DNA from 2 places in the Rossellomorea sp. y25 genome. Region 2 is predicted to be linked to the other one. Evidence: riboswitches for the same ligand, from Rfam matches in the RefSeq annotation. Region 2 holds a riboswitch; the other holds the start of a gene.
The links. Region 2 has a riboswitch for S-adenosylmethionine ahead of AAEM60_RS17660 (methionine ABC transporter ATP-binding protein). Riboswitches for the same ligand answer to the same signal wherever they lie in the genome.
Positions count from the first base shown of each region.

Region 1 (8,276 bases), 2.3 Mb from region 2:
GACCCATCGATTGAGGATTCACTCGTAACCCATGAAATTTGTGAGAGGATTGTCGGGATGATTGAGTAGGGCATGGGACTAGGGACAGGTTCCTTGTCCCATTCATGAAAAGGGTGTCGGGACAAGGAACCTGTCCCCACGTCCCTCTTTAATAAAAACCAATAACACTTTATCCAGAAAGAAAAAGATAGTAGCGTTTCAATATGTTAGCACTCTATGCATTGAGAGACGGATCTGGCTATAGAGTTTACTTGCCGATTCCACTAGTATAAAAGACTCACAAGAGATGTAATATACCTACTTCTTATTTTCAGATAATTGTTACTATTGAGTGATATACGTCTCTTGATCACTCTTGTATACTTTAATCGAAACGTTTCACCAAATTGAAAGGAAGTGTCAAATTTGAAGAAATATTTTTCTTTGCTGTTAGCTTTATTGCTAATCGTCAGCGCCACAACCCCTGCTGCGGCTTCTGCAGAGCACACAACCAAAGGAAAAGAGATCGCTTTGTCCAAACAATTGAAAGCGATTTCAAAAAATACCTATCGATACTTCGAGGATTTTACAGATAAGAAAACCGGGCTCACTTATGATGCCGTACGAATGGATAATGGGGAGATCAATGCCCAGAAATTCACGTCACCAACGAACATCGCCATGTATATGATGAGTACGATTTCAGCTGAGGAAGTCGGCCTGATCTCACGTGAAGATGCCGTGACAAACATCGAAAAGACGTTGAATTCATTAAAAGCTATGGAAAAATGGAACGGATTATTTTACAACTGGTACTATACAGAAGATGCAACGCTCATGACAGATTGGGGGCAATTCATTTCAACTGTTGATAATGGATGGCTATCTGCAGGACTCGTTGTAGTGGGACAAGCGTATCCGGAACTCTATGAAGAGACCCACGCATTAGTAGAGGACATGGATTATTCCACTCTTTACACACCGGAAGTAGGACAAATGCGGGGCGGATATGATGTAGCAACCGAGAGCTATACTTCTCATCATTATGGTGCCTTCTATACTGAACCACGCGTAGCAAGCTACATCGCCATCGGGAAAGAGGACGTACCGGAAGAACATTGGTGGAGAATGTTCCGCACCATGCCTGAAAGCTGGGATTGGCAGGCTCAAATTCCTGAAGGATATACAGAAACATATGACGGCGTAGATGTCTTCGAAGGACATTACAGCTACAAGGGCACTAAATATGTACCAAGCTGGGGAGGAAGCATGTTTGAAGCATTGATGCCACAGCTTGTACTGAAGGAGAAAGAACTCGGGAAGAACGCACTTGGCTTGAACAATAAGCGTCATGTAGACATCCAGATTCAATATGCTAAAGAGCAAGGGTATGCAGCCTGGGGCATGTCACCAGCAGCCACACCGGATAACTATTCAGAATTTGCCGCTACTCCATTAGGCATGGACGGCTATAAGTCAGATGGCACTGTCACTCCACACGCCACTTTCCTTGCACTTGAATACGCACCGATGGAAGCGTTCAAAAACATCCAAGCGTTGAAACGTTTCGATATGTACGGGAAATACGGCTTCCTTGATTCAGTCAATGTGGAAACAGGTGAAGTGACACAAGCCTACCTCGCCTTAGATCAAGGTATGACAATGGTCTCAATCGTCAATTATTTAAAAGATGGAGTCATCAGAGATTACTTCCATCAAGATCAAATCGGGAAATCACCTGAGGACCTGCTGATAAAAGAGACGTTCTCTATTAAATAATGTAGCGAAGATAATGTAAAAGCCCAAGTGGATGTATTACTTGGGCTTTTTGTATTTTAAGTGTTACTGCCTACCTCCATCTCTTCGCCAACGCCTCAATTTGACCCGGATCCGTCCGGCAGCAACCACCAATGATACGGGCACCTGCCTCGTACCAAACTACTGATTGCTCATCAAACGCCGAGCACCCTTCCTCCCCATGCCACGTTTTGGTCTCAGCATTGTAAGACTCACCTGAGTTCGGGTACACGATGAGTGGTTTGTCAGTGTTTCTGCTTAATACGCTTATCGCCTTCTTGGCCGCAGGAATTGGTGCACAATTCACACCAATTGCAGCGATTTGTTCATCGTCATTGAACACACACGCGCACTCTTCAATCCCCGTTCCATCACTTATCGTCTCTCCATCCTTTAATGAAAAAGACAGCCAGGCGCAGGTATCTGGAAATTCTTTCAGAAGTGAAGCCAGTACCTTTGCTTCCTGCAAGGACGGGATGGTTTCGAATGCCAACAAATCAGCACCCGCCTCCACTAATGCCTGGATTCTTGGAAAATGGAAATCTGCTAAATGTTGATCACTTACTCCATAGTTCCCAACGTATTCAGAGCCGTCAGCAAGGTATGCCCCGTAAGGTCCTACAGAACCTGCAACGATTGGTTTCGGCCGATTCGCATTGCCCTTCTCTTCCTTCCAGAATTCATCCCGGGCCTGTTTGGCAAGAGTAACCGTTCTCTTGATTAATTCCAGCGCTTCAGGTTTCTCTATTCCTCGCTTTTTAAAACCATCCACCGTTGCCTGGTAGCTGGCTGTAATCGCACAATCGGCTCCTGCACGGAAATAATCAGCATGAACCTTCTCAATCGCTTCCGGTTTTTCAAGAAGTATACGGGCAGACCAAAGGGAATCGTTTAAATCAAAGCCATGGGATTCCAGCTCTGTGGCTAATGCTCCATCTAAAATCAGTGGGGAATGTTTTTGTAAAATACTATCAATGGGATTTAGCTTCAGTTGATTCGACATAACCTTTTCCTCTTTTCTTTACGTATTGTGTTAGATAATAGCTTCCATAGCAAAGGACGATAAACGGGATTCCGCAATAAAGGGCTATCCTCTGAGTGGGATCAAAGGCAATGCCGATACAAGAAGCTAGACAAAGCAGAAATGACGCAATGGGAACGAGTGGGTAGAGCGGCGTCCGATAAGCCAGATCTTTCACATCGTTTCCTTCCTTTATATACTGTCTTCGAAATAGAAATTGGGCAGCACTAATGCTCATCCACACGATCACTACCGCAAGGCCTGAGACCGAAACCAATACGATGTAGACCGTTCCCGGTGCAATGATGCTTGAAAGCAAGGCCAGTCCCCCTCCCAGCATGCTGCATACAATCGCATTGAGAGGGACTCCCCTATCAGTCAATTTGGCAAAGATCGGTGAGATGGTTTGCTTATCTGCCAGCGACCATAGCATTCTGGAAGAAGCATACAAACCTGAGTTTGCGGCTGATAAAATGGCCGTTATAATAACAAAATTCATGATATCGGCGGCATATGGGATTCCAATCCGTCCTAGCACCGCTACGAAAGGACTTTCCAATATACCGGCTGACTGGCTCGGCAATAAAGCAGATAATACGACAATCGTCCCTACATAAAAGATGATCAATCTCACAAGCGTGGTGCGGATAGCTTTAGGAATCGATTTTGATGGATTCTCCGTTTCTCCCGCCGCAACCCCGATCAATTCTGTTCCTGAAAAGGCAAAGTTCACGGCAAGCATGGTCATCAAGATGGCAAATGCCCCATTCGGAAACAACCCTGAACTTGTGATATTCGAGAAAAACGGAGCGGGCTCTGATTGACCGAGAGGGATGAACCCGACAATCGCCCCTGCCCCGATCACAATAAACGCAACAATCGAAATCACTTTTACTAAAGAAAACCAAAATTCAGATTCAGCAAAAAACCGCACTGACAATGCATTAAGTCCAAAAATCAACGCAGCAAAGACCGCGCTCCATATCCATACACTAATCGAAGGAAACCAGCGCTGCATCATCAAGCCAGCCGCCGTAAACTCCGACCCCAATGCCACTGTCCATGTCAGCCAATATAACCAGCCCACCGTGTAACCGGTGCCTGGACCAATGAACTTTGCAGCATAACTATGAAAGGATCCCGTCTCCGGCATATGGACAGAAAGCTCGCCTAAGCAAAGCATCACAAGATAAACAACCAGCGCCCCAATCAAATAAGCAAGGATCGTCCCAAACGGTCCAGCCTGATGAATCGTATAACCCGAACTCAAGAATAGCCCGGTTCCGATCACCCCTCCAAGAGACAGCATCACCAAATGCCGTGTCTTCATCTTCCTTTTAAAACTCTGACCTGCGTGTTCCATAAAAAAACACCCTTCCTCCTGAATATATTGTGGAATAAGTGGACAAACAAAAAACGCACCCTGAACGAGTGCGTCACCGACAAATAAAAGATTGCTCCTATCTATCAGGTTTGAATCACCCGCTGGAATTAGCACAGTATCTTCACAGACCTGTTGCTGAGGCTTCAAAGGGCCAGTCCCTCCACCTCTCTGGATAAGAAAATATGTAGATTTTTTAAAACTTTATCAATATATTGGAATAATGTCAAGAACATGAAACAGATGAGCAGCCCAGCCTATCCGAATGTTACTTCGGAAAGAAAAAAGGGAACAACTATACTAAAAAAGGAGAAACTGCCATGCAAGAAGGTCCGGAAATCAGAAGAGCTGCAGATGGAGTAGAGCGCGCTCTTAAAAATAAAAACGTACAAGATGTGTACTTTGCCTTCCCTCATTTAGAAGAGTACGAAGACCTTTTAAAAGGATCGATCGTGACCAGAGTGGATACGAAAGGAAAAGCCATGCTTATCCGCTTTGACAATGGCTACACCATTTATTCACACAATCAACTCTATGGAAAGTGGTACATCAGGAACCTTTACAATTATCCGAAGACAAACCGCCAGCTCAGATTGGCTCTACATAATGAGAAAAAGTCGGCACTTCTTTACAGTGCATCTGATATTGAAGTCCTACGTGATGAAGAGGTACCTGAGCATCCTTTCGTTGCAAAAGTGGGACCCGATATTTTGAGTGAAGAAGTAACAGCGGACGAGTTGCTCCAAAGAATGAAAGACAAACGATTCTACAAAAGAAAGTGGTCGATTTTTTTATTAGATCAAGGGTTTGTAGCAGGAATCGGGAATTATTTGAGATCTGAGATCATGTTTGCAGCAGGCATCCACCCTTCTCTCCGTCCGATTGACTGTACGAAAGATCAATTGATGAAAACATCAGAGGCAATCATTCATTTAATGATGCAATCCTATAAGACTGGGGGAATTACAAACGATCTTGAACTTGTTGATAAGTTAAAAGCTCAAGGAGAGAAGCGCTCAAAATATCGACATTGGGTATTCAATCGGGAAGGAGCATCATGCTTTATTTGTGGGAGTGAAATTGAGAAGACGGTCGCAGCTTCGAGGCGGTTGTATTTTTGTCCGGTATGTCAGGTTGGGAGATAGGTTCCCTGCACCCCCTCGCCTCCCATGAACAAAGATAACTGTGTTACAGTAAAAAGCTCATCTCATCAGATCTGACAAAATGAGCTCTTCTATTCTACATTCCGTATTTCTCCCGATAATAATCATGCTTCGGCTGAAACAACTCTTCATCGGATTGTCTGACGTCGGAGAAATGATCTACATTATAATGACCATACAAAGCCTTGTTATGGTGCTGGATGATTTGTTCAGCCTTCAACACGGATGAATCCTTCGTTGAGTGACCATCCGATACCAGGGTTACATCCAATCCATTAACCGTTGCATACCGAACAGCGGTGTCGATACAATATTCTGTTTGGCAGCCCATGATGACGACATGTTCAACCTTATTGTCTTTTAAAAAGCTTAATAAAGGCGTACCATAAAACGAATTTGTCGCTAATTTATCATACACAACAGCGTTGTCCGGAACATGGATGTCCCTGTGAACCTGGAATCCGTCACCTTCCCCGCCTCCGACATCCTTATCCCGTATAAAGACGGGATGAGCACCCGCTTCGGCTGCCATTTGGATGACCCGATTGATGGTTTCAATCAGCCTCTCTTTTTGGAATACAGCTTGTTCCCCTTCATTTCCTTCAATTAATTCCTGCTGGGCATCAATCACGAGCAATGCTTGGTTCAATAGAAAAACTCCTTTATCTCCATTTTCTCCTCAACTATCTTTGAATAGTTTCGACTTATCAATGAGAAAGTCCTCTTACACACAAAAAAAACAGGAAACCTTTTGGGCTTCCTGTTACAGGTTCATTCTTCATGTACCGCAATACGTTCGGTAAGGACGAACAGATGGTTCCGGGAGTTTGGTGTACTCGCACTGTTCTGTCGTGTACTGGTAAGGATTCTTAAGGACCTCAAGCAAACGCTCCATTACGCTGTAATCATTGCTTTTCACAGCAGCTTCCAACGCTTCCTCCACACGATGATTCCGGGGAATCACCGACGGATTGCTTTTTCGCATTAACTGATGAGTTGCTTCTTTCGATTCTTTTTGCCTGTTTAGTCTTTCTTCCCAGCGTTCTTTCCATTGAATAAATTCAGTATTTTTAAACAGATCGATTTCTTCCTCATTTGTTAATGAACGGAATGTATTCGTATAGTCGGCACGATTCTCTTTCATTAATCCCAGAAGATCTTTTGCAAGGGATTCGTCCCCTTCTTCTTTGTTGAAAATACCGAGTTTCCCTCTCATTCCGTCGAGCCAGCGAGCTTCATACAGCTTAGGGAATTCCAGCACAGCATCTTGAGCAAGTTTCAGCGACTCTTCTTGTTCATCATGAAGAATCGGCAACAAACTTTCGGCAAATCGGGCAAGGTTCCAACCGGCAATTTGAGGCTGATTGCCATAGGCATAACGTCCCCCGGTATCAATGGAGCTGAATACTGTTGCCGGGTCATACGTATCCATAAAAGCGCATGGTCCATAATCAATGGTCTCTCCGCTGATCGTCATGTTATCTGTGTTCATCACACCATGAATGAACCCGGCCATTTGCCACTTGGCAATAAGTGCAGCCTGGCGCTTGATGACTTCTTTTAACAGGTAAAGATAACGGTTCGGTGCATTCATACCTTCCGGGTAATGACGCTCAACTGCATAATCAGCCAGTGCGCGGAGATCATCTACCGTTCCAAATTTAGAAGCAAACTGAAAAGTACCGACACGAAGATGACTAGCCGCTACGCGGATCAGGATCGCACCCTGCTGTTCCGTTTCCCGATAAATCGGTTCACCCGTAGTCACCACCGCCAAGCTCCGGGTAGTCGGAACCCCAAGTCCGTGCATGGCTTCACTGATGATATGCTCCCTGAGCATCGGTCCAAGTCCCGCGCGACCGTCCCCACCTCGGGAATAAGGGGTTCTCCCTCCCCCTTTGAGCTGGATATCAAAACGCTCACCTGATGGGGTGATCTGTTCACCGATCAGGACTGCACGACCGTCTCCCAGCATAGTAAAATGGCCAAACTGATGCCCGGCATAGCTTTGAGCAAGGGGTTCGGCACCTTCCGGAATTCGGTTCCCGGCAAATACCTCTACCTCTTCTCCAAGTTTCCCCGCGTCCAGCCCCAGCGACTCAGCCACTCGTTCATTCAGTACGATCAGCTTTGGAGCTTGAACAGGAGTCGGATCCTGTCTAGTAAAAAAAGAACTTGGAAGTGTGGTATAGCTGTTCTCGAGATTCCAACCTGCTTGATTTCCCATTATCGTCATCTCCTTCTTTTCATAAATAAAACAAAAAACCATAGACCGTCTATGATTTTTGTGTAGTTCCCTTTTATGTCACCATCATTATAACGTTCTTCTCGGCTAATGTCCTATATGGCACCTGCGTATGTATCACTACTGATAGGATTTTCATTGGCATGAATTCCTATACCAAGAATAACATCCAGCAAATTAACATTATTGTAAAAATTAAAATTATTTTGAAATTTTTGTAATGCAAAGATATAATACTTCTAAAAGACTTTGGGGGTGTTTTTACTGAGAAAGTTCAATGTCATCGGTCTTCCCATTCAATTCTTGCTCACATGCATCGGATTATTCCTTTTCAGCGGTGCCGGTTCTCTGCTTGCGTATGATACGGAATTGGTCATCATGCTGGGGAAATATCTTCAAACCTTGCAGGAGATGGGACGTGAAATGCTCCGACCAGGCTCCATTATCATCAAAATCGGGGATCCAATGGACTTCAAAAGCTACCCGATTTATCCGTTGTTTTTTCAGCTGTTCGGTTACTCGTTCTCGCTCTTGCTCCTGGCCTTTTTTCTTGCTGCCGTCACGTCTTCCCTTGTTAGCTACTTGTTTATGTTTCTGCCTAAGAAAATTTATCAGATCTGCTTCCGTTTGCTGGATTCACTGGATTCCCTCCCGGATGTTCTGATTATCGTATTTATCCAACTTTTCATT
Region 1 covers NZ_CP145886.1:1,140,771-1,149,046, reverse strand. The annotation lists gene AAEM60_RS05690 (Gfo/Idh/MocA family oxidoreductase) at 1-69, shown strand, start outside; gene AAEM60_RS05685 (glucoamylase family protein) at 397-1,758, shown strand; gene mmuM (homocysteine S-methyltransferase) at 1,829-2,779, opposite strand; gene mmuP (S-methylmethionine permease) at 2,748-4,160, opposite strand; SAM riboswitch class I at 4,255-4,360, opposite strand; gene nei (endonuclease VIII) at 4,499-5,323, shown strand; gene AAEM60_RS05665 (isochorismatase family protein) at 5,418-5,990, opposite strand; gene AAEM60_RS05660 (YdiU family protein) at 6,120-7,577, opposite strand; gene AAEM60_RS05655 (ABC transporter permease subunit) at 7,842-8,276, shown strand, end outside.
Region 1: linked by a shared signal. The riboswitch ahead of mmuP (S-methylmethionine permease) and the one ahead of AAEM60_RS17660 (methionine ABC transporter ATP-binding protein) in region 2 are both predicted to bind S-adenosylmethionine.

Region 2 (8,276 bases):
GTTCAATTAAAGCTAAGTCCATAATTTGGTGGATCGTGAGTGCCGCAGCTTGGGGAATTGTTAGTATGATTCTTATTGTTTGGTGTTTTCATAATTACATTGGATAATTGTTGGTTGTAGATGTATTTAAAAAATTATATTTGTAGGATGATAAGTCAATGATGGGAATAAGTATAGCGACGAAGTGGGAATATGATGCGACATTGGAGTACTTTAGCGTAAAAGAAAACGAACGTTTCGGTTATCCTTATGGCGAGTATTTCATGAGAACAATAAATGATGCTGAACTTGTTTTTTATAGTACCGGTGTAAGAAAAGTAAATGGTGTTGGTGGTAATCAGTATATGATTTCTAAATTTAATTTAACGAAAGTAATCGTTGCTGGAACATGTGCAGGAATAGATGATACGTTCAGTAATTTGGATATTTTTGTACCCGATAAAGCCGTTCAATATGATTGCACTGTAAAAGAAATTGAGCCTTTTATTAAACAATCTTTCATAGTCGATATTGATCTATCAAACTATGGAAATGATTTTTATACCGGAACTATTGCCACCGCTGATAAAGCAGTAGTGATGTGGAAGGACTATTTAGAACTGAAAGAAAACGAAATAACAATAGCCGATACAGAAGCGGGTGCAATTGCTTATATCTGTAAGAAGAATGATGTTGAATGCATTATCATTAAAGGAATATCTGATTTTCCAACAGATGAAAGAACCTCCGATAAGTTCGAATCGAACATTGAACAAATGAATGTTTATTTAGAAAACACACCAAAGGTGATGAACAAAATATTTGGCGAATATCTAAAAATATTTATTTAAATAAATTTAATAAAGGCAGGAAAGTTGCGGCGGAATACTTTACTTACAGATAAAAATGGTGAATGGACAAAAAAGACAAAGTGGTGTGTTAGTGCAATAAGAAAAAGGGCTTAGAGGTGGATATTCTCTAAGCCCTTTTCTGATGTGAAATTGCTACTCCATCCCCTTATCATCCTTCATCAACTTCTTCATATCGATCATAAGCATCCGGTCCATCGGATAGGTGGTCGTATAACGATATTTATCAGCACCGGATTCAAACACGACGTAGAGCTCTTTTTGTACTTCCACGATTCCCTCAGGCATCGGAATGGCTTCTATGCTCTGACGCGGTTTTGCCGTGTGGCCATCAAGGAACCAGAGAGGTACTTGCTTTCCATCAATGGTTACATGGGCATGAGGGTCTTCTTTTAACGGGTATTCATATCGGTACAGCACGCTATCGTTTGCTCTTCCATAGGAGGTACTGAGAGTGACGCCATTCCTTGCAGCCTTCTGCATGATGGCTCCCTGGACTTTTCCTGTCGTAGAAAGAACGTAATCCGGCACCGCGTCATGGTCAGGAGATCCATTCCAATGCTCTTCACTAAGCATGTCGTTGTTCCGTTCCAAATCAAAGCCGATCATCCAGGCGTAATGCATTTCCCCATCCCGGTTCTCAATATGATGAGATGGATCGGTCGGGTAGGCGTTTGCCTCATAGAATTCCCCGACCCAGAGGATGCCTTCATCATATACGGTATAAGCGGCTTCGACCGGTAATGGAATCTGTCTTGTGAACTGGATTTCCCCGTTATTTTCTGCCTGTACCATGTCGCTTAAATTAAAACTGAATAAGTGATTCTCGGATGCCACCCAGCCGTGATCACGACTAACGGTCACACCGCCTGCATGACCGGTATACGGTGTGCCGTCCGTATTGTAAAGGACAACGGACTTCACCAACTCTCCCGTCTTTCGGTCTGTTACGGTAATGGTACCAGGCCGAATCCCATCATCGACGTAGCTGACGGTAAGCAGCCAGTCTTTTTTTGCATAATAGGTCAATCCTTGAGGCACGAGCCCTTGGGAAAGTCCAGCGATCACCGGACCGTCCGAACTGATATCCCACAAACCTTGGTAGGCAGGATCTTTTTCATGTTCCCACCGTTCCAGCTGGGTGATGATCTGGTGTTCAGGAGTGACTAGTACAGGATCTGATTTTTCCGATACATTTCCTGATGTATCCTCCGCGCTCACTTGTAACGTGTATGTTTGATTACCAACTAACGTATAGAGCGTAAATGATGTCTGGGATGGATCTATGGAGAATTCAAGTTCCCCATCTTTGTAAATGTGATAACGGTATAGATCTGATTCAGTTGAAGCGTCCCAGGTCAAAACGGCATCACCGTTCCCCGCTGATGCCTCAAGGTTGGTCGGTGTTTCCGGTGCTTCTTCATCTGACACGGGGCGATCCGGTGCTTGATCTTCCACAACCCATCCCGGTGTCGGATATTGGCCGGCTGCCAATTTTTCCATTGTCCGGGTATTATCCTTTGGATAGGAATAGGTGACGGTTTGTTTTAGAGAAACGTCCTCTCCAGAGTATTCGGCTCTGACGACTTCGAGTCCATCAGGGTCATAAACGGTCAGTGTATTGCCGCCGTTGACCAGGCCGGCGATATCCCCGAGGACGATCGTATCCTCTTCTTGAAGATATTTGCTACTGTACGAATAGAAATAGTTATAATTGAATGCTTCCTGGGAAATAGGGTTGATGGCTGTATTTCTAGTCCAAATCACCACTGTATCCCAAGGCTTTAGTATGTGAGTGTCCCCGATTTCTTCATCCCAGTTATAGGAAGCGAATCGGTACCCTTTCAGGTCGATTGGGTCCGGGCTGTTGTTATAAAGCTCAAAATATTCGAAGGCATCATAGCCTGCATAGTTATCGGTGTTCGGAATCAATTCGGTGATCAGTAGGTTGGGTGTCGGTACGTTTTCTGTCGGTCCTGTGACGAGTGGTGCTGTAGCTTCCGATTCGTTTCCGACTTGATCGAGTGCCGTTACCTCGAAAGAGTACTCCCTGTTCAATTCCAGAGGGGAGATAATCAAGCTCTTCATGTCAGGGGCGACTGTACCGTAAAATGTTCCATTAATGTAGACGCGGTAACCTGCAAGATCACGTTCTGTATTGGCGTTCCACAATAACTTGACATGATCACTGCCTGGAGTTGCTTTCAGTCCGGTTGGGGTAGCAGGGGCTTCACTGTCCACGACCTCCTGTGGGACAGCCCGGACTTCTTTTGTGGCCGGGGATTCGTTTCCTTCCGGGTCGACAGCCGTCACCCGGAATGTGTATGCCTGACCATTTTCCAATCCATCCATGATTGAAGTGGTCGTGTCCGTTGAAGTGGTCGTTCCATCAGGGTGGTAGATCGTATAGGAGACTGCACCTTCTGAAGCTTCCCACTCAAGGGTGATTGATTGGTTGGCGGGTGTTGCAGTCAGGTTGGTTGGTGTCGCAGGACCAGTCACTTGTTCACTCAACAGGCTGGCAGGAGTCGGTTCTTCATCGTTTCCGAGCTTCTCCATTGCAGCTGAGATAGTGGCCTTGTAAATGATACTTCGGTTAGTGATGCCATCAACTACCCCATCATTAATGAGCGCTGTACTGAGAATATTGTCCTCCGCATCCGCAATCCCTACCTGGCGAAGGCTGCTGTCATGCAAACCCTGACCGGATGTCGTCAGCTTGATTTCGTATACGTCATCGGGAGTGAGATACATGTCATAGTTGGAGTTGAAGTCCCACAGCGGTACATCAGGATAAGCGAATTTCTTTAACCAGAGGACCAGGGATTCTTTCGGCTGGATGATTTTGTCGTCGATGGGCCATCGGTTAGCGGGGCTTGAGAAGTTACTAGTGAAGTATTGGAGCTCATAATCTTGTAGATTGATTGCTTCTGAGGTGGTGTTATAGATTTCGACGTACTCAAAGGGCTGACCGGTGCCTGCGGATTTGGTGACGATTTCCGTGATGACAAGAGGCGGATTGGTTTCTTTCGCGTTTGCGCTGTGAGCATGAAGCAATAAGAGTCCTGCGATTCCTAAAGCAAGAAGGACGGCTATACGGGTGATAGATCTGTTTTTCAACTTCATTTCCTCCTTTTAAATGGTATTTATGTATAAATGAAAAGAACCCCATGGCAATGGAGTGCACGATTATCGTACACACGAATTGACACAGGGTTCTCCTCATCTCTACCCGCTATATAATCTTACTAACTCCATCATACAATGGGGGATTCAGAGTGGCAATGCACATTCTGTAAAATTTAGAATTTTTAGATATATCATTGAAATGGTTGGCTGATTGGTGTATGATAAAAGGAATATTAAGAGGAATGAAGCTTGGTAGGAAGAGGAGAAGAGATCACCTATGAAGCGAACTGTATGGTTTTTTCACTATGGAGTGGAGAAATCAGGCATTCGTTTTGTGGCGCGATCTCTTTTTCATTTAAGGAGGATGGCGGCATGGCGCATTACATGAATGAGGCAACGGAATTTTTCTGGCAGCATGATATCTATTTCCGGATTTTGGTGAGTGCTGTATTAGGGTTCATCATCGGATGGGACAGGACATCGAAAAATAAACCAGCCGGGTTAAAAACATATACGTATGTATCGGTGGCCTGTACATTGATCACGATCGTCTCCATCGAAGGGGCGAATATGCTCAGTCAACCGGACAGCGGAAAAGTGATGGACCCGTTTCGTCTGGCGGCGCAGATCGTATCGGGACTCGGTTTCCTTGGAGCGGGCGTGATCCTGAAAGATGGATTGCGGGTGAAAGGACTGACGTCAGCTGCGATGATTTTCTACGTTGGGGGAATCGGGATTGGTATCGGAGCCGGGTTTTATTCCATTGTCATCTTCGCAACATTTGTAACCTTCATCATTACGAAAATAGGAAACTTCTTTGAAGAGCATGAAATCACGTCATTTCCTCTTCCATGGACACGGAAAAAAAGTAAGACAGAGGAGGAAGAAGAAAAGGTTGGCACGTAAATAAAGAGTGAGCTCAACTCCCAGTGGTTGAGCTCTTTTTTTGGTTAAAAATCCAGATTCCAGAGCTTCGGATCACCTGAAGAAATGGCGAGGGCACCGGCTCTTAGTCCATTCAGAATATCTTCCTTATTACTGATCAGGCCACCAGCGATGATGGGCAGCGTAGTCATGGCCGTCAGTTTGTCAATGATGGACGGCATGAGACCAGGAAGGACTTCAATCGCATCCGGCTTGCAGTTCTGTGCGATATCAATTCCTTTGTCAAGGGCATTGCGGTCGATAAGAAAAAGGCGCTGGATCGTCATCAATCCTTCTTCCTTTGCATATTTGATCAGGTTGCTCCTCGTTGTGATGATGCCAGCGGGCTTCCAGATTTCTGCTATGTATTTAATGGCACTTTTCGTGTTGGACAGCCCATCGATGAAATCAATATGTATGAACGTGGTTTTACCGGCTTCCTTCAGCTTTTTTAAATACCCTTCCATTGTAATCAAACTGCCGGTTAGGATGAACACGATGTTGGCGTTTGACTGTATGGCTTTGTCGAGGTCCTTTTCTTCCTTGATGGAAGCGATGACCTGGGATTGGACGATGTCGATAATGTTAGGTTTCATGGAATTGGCCCCTTTTAATAATCTGAATATTGTTTTTTCTTTTAGTATAGCATAGTTGTTTGGGGATTCTTCTTTAATGGAGGCGATGATCTGAGAATTGACGATATATTGGTCGCTCCTTTAGAGAGTGTGGGTCGTACCTTTATAGGTGAATATATTAGACTGCCTGTTAAAAGATGACTAGCACAATTATCGGTAGTGAGATCCGGTTAAGCATCAGAGCTAATCAATAGACGGAAATATTCCGCTTAAATTCGCCATGACGATTAAAAAAGGTTGAAATAAGGGGACATATTCCGATTCTATCTTCTTCTTTCGACTAATCTCAATTTCTCTTAAAGCCAAAAAGTAGAGTAAGGACCGTCCCCGGTTTGTCCAAAATAATACAATTAATTCAAAAACCGGATTGACAAACCAATTATAATCATTTACCATTACCCTAATGCTAAAACGCATCATAACTTTAACTTAATAAAGCATATCTTCTTATCCAGAGAGGTGGAGGGACTGGCCCTGTGATACCTCGGCAACGGGTTCTTATGAATACCGTGCCAATTCCATCAAGTCATGTGACTTGAAAGATGAGAAGAGCGGGACATATACATATTTTTGTGCCTCTCTTCTTATGAAGGGGGGCACTTTTTTATTTGAGCCATGATCGTCAACAAGAAGTATACATAGCGAAAGGAGCAAGTCTTATATGATCAGAGTTCAGAATGTTACGAAAGTATTCGAGACGAAGAATGGCCCATTCACCGCTTTAAAAAATGTTTCCTTCGAAGTGAAGAAGGGAGAGATTTATGGTGTGATCGGATTCAGCGGGGCGGGAAAAAGCACGCTTGTCCGCTGTCTCAATTTTTTAGAGAAACCATCATTGGGTGATATTTTCATAGAGAGGCGCAGCCTGAAAGATCAGTCGGCAGTCGATCTGAGGAAGGAGCGGCACCGCATCGGGATGATCTTTCAGCATTTCAATCTGTTTCAATCCCGGACGGTGGCAGGGAATATCGCCTATCCTCTGAAACTTGCAAAATGGCCAAAAGAAAAGATCAGCGAGAGAGTAAAGGAATTGCTCGCGTTTGTCGGACTTGAAGATAAAGCGAAGCATTATCCGGATCAACTGTCAGGAGGGCAGAAGCAAAGGGTGGGAATAGCAAGGGCCCTGGCGACATCGCCTTCGATTCTGCTCTGCGATGAAGCCACATCCGCACTTGATCCTCAGACGACGGAATCGATTCTGAACTTATTAAAGAGAATCAACGCGGAGTATGGCATTACGATTGTGATGATCACCCACGAAATGGGGGTCATCCGGAAATCTGTGATAAGGTCGCTGTCATGGAAAATGGAGAAATCGTTGAAGAGGGAAGCGTCTTCGATATCTTCTCCAACCCGCAGACCCCGACGACGAAAAACTTTGTGAAGAGTGTCATGAATGATCAGCTGCCGGCATCGGTTCTCGACAAATTGAATGACAGCAAAGAAGGGCGCATCTGCCGCCTCATTTTCAAGGGTGATTCGACGGGCACGCCGATCCTTTCCGAAACGGCAAAGAAATTCGATGCCCACATCAATGTGTTATTCGGCCAGATCACGGAACTCCAAGGTAAGCCGTTCGGGAATCTCATCGTACAGATCATTGGCAGCAAGAAAGAGACGGAAGAGATCCTGGATTATTGGAAGAACAGATTATTCGTAAGCGAGGTGGAGAAGCGTGCAAGTTAACTGGGAATTATTCTGGCCAAGAATTATTGAAGCGACATGGGATACCGTGGCGATGGTGTCATTCTCCCTCCTGTTTGCCACGTTGATCGGGCTTCCCCTCGGCATCATCGTTGTGGTCACGAGGAAGGGGCACTTACTTGAAAATAAAATCGTCTTTTCCATATTGAGCAGCATCATCAACGTGTTCCGTTCGATTCCGTTCATCATCTTGATGGTGGCCATCATCCCCTTTACAAGATTGGTAGTGGGCACATCGATCGGAACGGCGGCAGCCGTGGTACCTCTTGTCGTATTTGCAGCACCGTATATTGCAAGACTGGTAGAGAGCTCGCTCCTTGAAGTGGAACCGGGTGTCATTGAAGCGGCGGAGTCCATGGGGGCAGGGCCGTGGCAGATCATCTTCGGGATCCTCATTCCGGAAGCACTGAGTACACTGGTCCTGAATATTACGATCGCGACCATCGGACTCGTCGGAGCATCGGCCATGGCCGGGGCAGTCGGAGGCGGTGGACTCGGGGACCTCGCCATTGCTTACGGATATCAGCGATTTGAAACATCCGTCATGATCGTGACCGTCATCATTTTAATCGTGATGGTGCAGGGACTGCAGACAGCAGGGAATACATTATCAAAAATCATCAGGAGACGTTAGGAGAGAGGAATATGAAAAAATCAATCAGCCTGGCAAGTATCGCCATTCTATTAATCACCCTTATATTGAGCGGCTGCTCGGGAGACAGTGCATCCGGCTCAGGTGAAAAAGAAGTCGTTAAAGTCGGAGTGAATGGATCTGGGGTGCCGATTTGGGAGTATATGAAGGAGAAAGCAGCGAAGGAAGGGATTGAAATCGAGATTGTGGAGTTTGCCGATTACGTGAGACCGAACCAGGCGCTGGCCGATGGGGATATCGACCTGAACGCCTTCCAGACGATTTCGTATTTTGATTCATTCGTTGAAGAACATAATCTGGACCTTGTACCGATCGGCTCGACGATCATCGCGCCGATGGGAATCTATTCGGAAAAATATAAATCGGTAGAAGACTTACCGAAAG
Region 2 covers NZ_CP145886.1:3,485,139-3,493,414, reverse strand. The annotation lists gene AAEM60_RS17685 (hypothetical protein) at 1-107, shown strand, start outside; gene AAEM60_RS17680 (permease) at 159-830, shown strand; gene AAEM60_RS17675 (lamin tail domain-containing protein) at 984-3,968, opposite strand; gene AAEM60_RS17670 (MgtC/SapB family protein) at 4,362-4,883, shown strand; gene AAEM60_RS17665 (glycerol-3-phosphate responsive antiterminator) at 4,928-5,497, opposite strand; SAM riboswitch class I at 5,981-6,085, shown strand; partial or broken gene AAEM60_RS17660 (methionine ABC transporter ATP-binding protein) at 6,198-7,222, shown strand; gene AAEM60_RS17655 (methionine ABC transporter permease) at 7,212-7,874, shown strand; gene AAEM60_RS17650 (MetQ/NlpA family ABC transporter substrate-binding protein) at 7,886-8,276, shown strand, end outside.